2 regions of the Novosphingobium sp. TCA1 genome follow, and region 1 is predicted to be linked to the other one. Evidence: predicted binding sites of a transcription regulator. Region 1 holds the regulator's gene; the other holds the start of a gene.

The links. Region 1 encodes LexA, which represses DNA repair genes until DNA is damaged. Its sites were predicted from a motif close to GTTCCNCNCTTGTTCT; they were not measured.
Region 2: a site for LexA is predicted at 908-923, ahead of NTCA1_RS17800 (ImuA family protein). Genes of this name have one in related genera too.

The regions. Positions count from the first base shown of each region.
Region 1 covers NZ_BLJH01000006.1:28,131-30,330, reverse strand. The annotation lists gene NTCA1_RS09440 (ComEC/Rec2 family competence protein) at 1-914, shown strand, start outside; gene lexA (transcriptional repressor LexA) at 908-1,594, opposite strand; gene NTCA1_RS09430 (molybdopterin molybdotransferase MoeA) at 1,726-2,200, opposite strand, start outside.
Region 2 covers NZ_BLJH01000016.1:95,295-97,494, forward strand. The annotation lists gene NTCA1_RS17795 (DUF6504 family protein) at 1-238, opposite strand, end outside; gene NTCA1_RS17800 (ImuA family protein) at 126-905, opposite strand; gene NTCA1_RS17805 (TauD/TfdA family dioxygenase) at 1,069-2,163, shown strand.

The DNA of each region.
Region 1 (2,200 bases):
TGATGCCGATCGGCCTCTTCCATTTTCATCGGGCCGGACTTTATGGTGCTTTTGCGAACCTCGTTGCAATTCCGTTGACCACACTGGCGATCATGCCGCTGATCGCCCTGGCGCTGGCGCTCGACATTGTGGGATTGGGCGCGCCGGTCTGGTGGCTCGCTGCCCACGCCATCGATGCCTTGCTTGAAATTGCCCGATTCGTGGCAGCGCGCCCCGGCGCGGTGATCGTCACGCCCGGAATGAGCGGAGGGCACTTCCTGCTCTTCGTGGCGGGCGGTCTATGGCTTGGGCTTTGGAACGGCACATTCCGTCTCTGGGGGCTGCTGCCGATCATGGCTGGACTACTGGTGCTGCTGGTGATGCAGGCGCCGGACATCATGGTCTCAGGCGATGGCCGTCATGTGGCATGGGTCGATCCCGGCAACGGCCGCATCGCCATGCTTCGCGACAGTTCCAGCGACTATGCCCTGGAGAACATCATGGAGGCGGCAGGTCTTTCGCAGAGACCGCAAGCGGTGCGGAATAGTTCCGGTACACGGTGCAATCAGGATTTCTGTGCAGTCGCCCTGAACAGTCCCGGGAAAGTCACACATCTTCTGATTGCCCGGGGGCGCAGTATCGTGCCGGAAGAGCAATTGGCCAAGGCCTGCGCACGTGCAGATGTGGTTATCGCCGATCGGCGCCTTCCCGGCTCCTGTCGGCCAAGATGGCTAAAGGCCGATCGCCGGTTGCTGGATCGAACAGGCGGCCTTGCGATTTCTGTCGGACCCCGGACGGTCAAGTCGGTGAGCGAAACACAAGGCGATCATGGATGGTGGCGGTCGAGGACCTTTCGACCCTTCGCAAACCAAGTGGAAAGGGCGTCCTGGGCAAGGGAGACGACACTGGCGCCTCCCAGTGACACCCATCAGTGATAGCGGCGGAGCAAGCCTGCGAGTTTGCCCTGAACCTCCACTTCGTCCGGCCCGTAGATCTGGGGTTCATAGGCCCCGTTCGCCGGATCGAGCCGGATCATTCCGCCTTCGCGGCGCAAGTATTTCAGCGTGGCTTCCTCACCGCGGATGAGAGCGACGATGATCTCGCCGTCCCGCGCCGTGTTGGTGCGCTTCACCAGTGCGAAGTCGCCATCGAGAATGCCGGCTTCCACCATGGAATCGCCTGAAACTTCCAGAGCATAATGATCGCCCGAGCCCAGCAGCGCCGCCGGAACCGGAAGCGAGGACTGGCCTTCCAGAGCTTCGATGGGAACGCCTGCGGCGATCCGGCCATGAAGCGGAATTTCGATGACGTCGTTGGCGGGCACACCGACCGCAGGAGCGCGCGTAGTCGCTTCTCGCGCAGGTGTCGCGGGCGTGGCCTTGGCAGGCTTGGGGTTTGCATCTTCGGGCTGGCGAAGAACCTCCAGCGCGCGGGCGCGGTTGGGAAGGCGCCGGATGAAGCCGCGTTCTTCGAGCGCCGAGATCAGTCTGTGGACACCCGACTTGGACTTGAGGTCCAGCGCTTCCTTCATTTCCTCGAAACTGGGGGAAATGCCGCTTTCCTCAAGCCGGACCTGGATGAACCGGAGCAATTCGTGCTGCTTGCGCGTCAACATCTGCTTAGCCTCATGTGTTCTGCGGCACTTGGACCTGATTCCGCCCGCCGGGCCGTCCGTCAGCGCATTTCGCCTTTCAGCGACTTACCTGCGAACAATGAGGGAACAATTATGCAACGAACCGGGTATAGTCAAGCAATACCGCCATTTTGGAGCAAGAATACCTGAACATCGTCTCCGGCAAGGGCAGCGGGGGCGTGAGCCGGGCGGTCGATCAGAACATTGCTTGCAGCCAGGGACGAGAGCGCCCCGCTATCCTGAAGGGACAGCGCTCGAACCGTTTCGCCATCCCACCGGGCTCTTAGGAATTCCCGCCGCGCACCGCCGGGTTTCAGCGGCTCGGCGAGGCGTATCGTGATTTTCCGGGGCAGGGGATCGGCGGCGCCGAGGAGGGCGCGGAGCACGGGAAGCATGAAAAGGTAGGCGGTTACGAGGCTGGACACGGGATTGCCGGGTAATCCGATGACAAGTTGCCTGCGCGCGCCGCGATTGCGTGTTGCGATCAGAAGCGGCTTGCCCGGCTTGATCGCGATGCGCCAGAATTCGATCCGGGCGCCCCACGCCTCCAGGGCCGGACGCAGGAGATCGTGGTCCCCCACCGACGCT
Region 2 (2,200 bases), on a different contig from region 1:
CGGGTTCCTGCGCGCGGGCGTCTGCCAGCATCATGCCTGCCGAAAGGCCGAGCGCGAGGGCGGCGGGGGACAGCGCCATGATGCGCTGCGCCCCGCGCTGTTTCGCGATGAGGGCGAAGGCCGCGTCAGGCGGCGCTGCGCCTTCCCGCATCGCCCGTTCGGACGGCAGGAAGGGCAGGACGACCGCCAGATAGCGGCGCGCGGCCAAATGTCGGGTCTTGGAAGGTGCCTCGCTCACGGTTCCATTCCACTTGCAGGTTGAGCCCCTCCCGCCCGCCGCGCTGGCGCAGCAGGGTCACGTCGAAGACCGGTCCTCCCGGTGCATTGGCGGGCAGGGGCAGCGAGGGCGCGCTGGCGACCTGCCAGCGGGTATGGGCGGCGCTGGGCGCGGGATCGGCGCCGCTGCGCACGATCAGAACCATGGTGCCGCTCTGCTCCGCCGCCAGTGTGAGCCGCCGGGAGGCGGTAAGGTCGAAAGCCGGGGCGCGGCCGTCCATCTCCAGGATCACCGCGCCCGCGCTGCCGTGCCGCACGCAGTCCACGCCCGCGCGCAGCAGGCTCTGGAGATCGGGCAGGCGCATCAGCACCATCGCGGCGGGATCGATGCCCAGTTCGACAAGGCCGGGGGCATAAGGGCGTTGGGCATAAGGGCGTTGCTGGGCCTGCTTTCCCTTCGCCAGCCTCAGCCAGAGCAGCGGCTCTCCCGCCCGGCAGGCCTGAACCGCACAGAGCAGCGCCAGCGCGAGCGGGGCAGAGCTGTCCTGCTCTTGCCCAAGCCCTTGTGCTGACCCTTTGGCAGCATAGAATTCATGCACGCCGTCCTGCTGCAAAGGTGCGTCCGGCCAGCCCTTCGGAGAGGCCTGCACGAGGCTTGCGGCACGTTTGAAGCGACTCGAATCGAACATATGTTCCTTTTATGTTCTATTCCTGTCTCATGCAATCGCAGTCCGGTTCTGGTCGGGATGCGCATGGGAGAAAGGTTTCGGGCATCGCGCGCCAAGTCAGCCTGCGGTATTCCGCCTAGGGTCCGGCGCATAGCTACAGACCCAAAAGAAGGACTCACGAAGCATGGCCAGTTCCGCTCCCGCGCCGCTGGAGGCCGTCCCGCCCGTCACCACTGCCGCTGCCTGGCGGGGGGACCGGCTGGCCGCGACCGACGAGTGGATCTACATGCTGTCCGACGAACAGGTGCGGGAACTGGAAACGCTGGGCGCCCGCTTCCTGGCCGAGAACCCGGACTTGCGCACCGTCACCGCCGAGGACTTTCCGCTGCTCGCCTGTGCGGATGCGGTGAAATCCTGGGGCGGGGATGTCGATTACGGGCGGGGCTTCGTGCTGGTGCGCGGGCTTCGCACCCAGCTCTATTCGGACGCGCTGTCCAGCGCGATCTACTACATCCTCGGCCTGCACATGGGCGATCCGATCCGCCAGAACGAGATGGGCGACCTGATCGACCACGTCTATGCCACCAGCGACAAGACCATGGACGATCCCACCGCGCTCTCCTCCAAGGTGCGCGACAAGCTGGTCTATCACTCCGACAGCTCGGACATCGTCGCGCTGATGTGCCTGCGTCCGGCCAAGGAGGGCGGGCTGTCCTGCCTCGTTTCCGGCGCGGAGATCTATAACGAGATCCTGCGCCGCCGCCCGGACCTGGCGCCGCTGCTGCTGGAGCCGTTCCACTGGGACTGGCGCCGCCAGGACCACAATGCGCCTGCGGATACCTATACCTCGCCGATCGTCAGCCTCGTGGACGGGGTGTTCTCGATGTACGCGGGCTCGCTCTACATCCTGACCGCGCAGGAATACGAAGGCGTGCCCAAGCTGACGCCGGAGCAGATCGAGGTGCTCGAACTCTTCGACACGATCACTTACGAGGAAGGCATGGCCATCGAGATGGATTTCCGCCCCGGCGACATCCAGTGGCTGTCCAACTATGCCGCGCTCCATGCCCGCACCACGTTCTGGGACTGGCCCGAGCCGCAGCGCAAGCGCCACCTCCTGCGCCTCTGGCTGAGCCGCGATGCCGGGCGCCCGGTGGTGGACGGCTTCGGCAAGAACGGCGTGGTGCAAGTACGCCAGGCCCCGCGCGACGGCCAGGCCGAGCATCCCGACGCGCACTTCGACGTGTTCTCGGTCTCGGTGCCGCGTTTGATGGGGTGAGGCGGTGAATTGAGGGCGGCCTTGGTGTCAGGGCGCC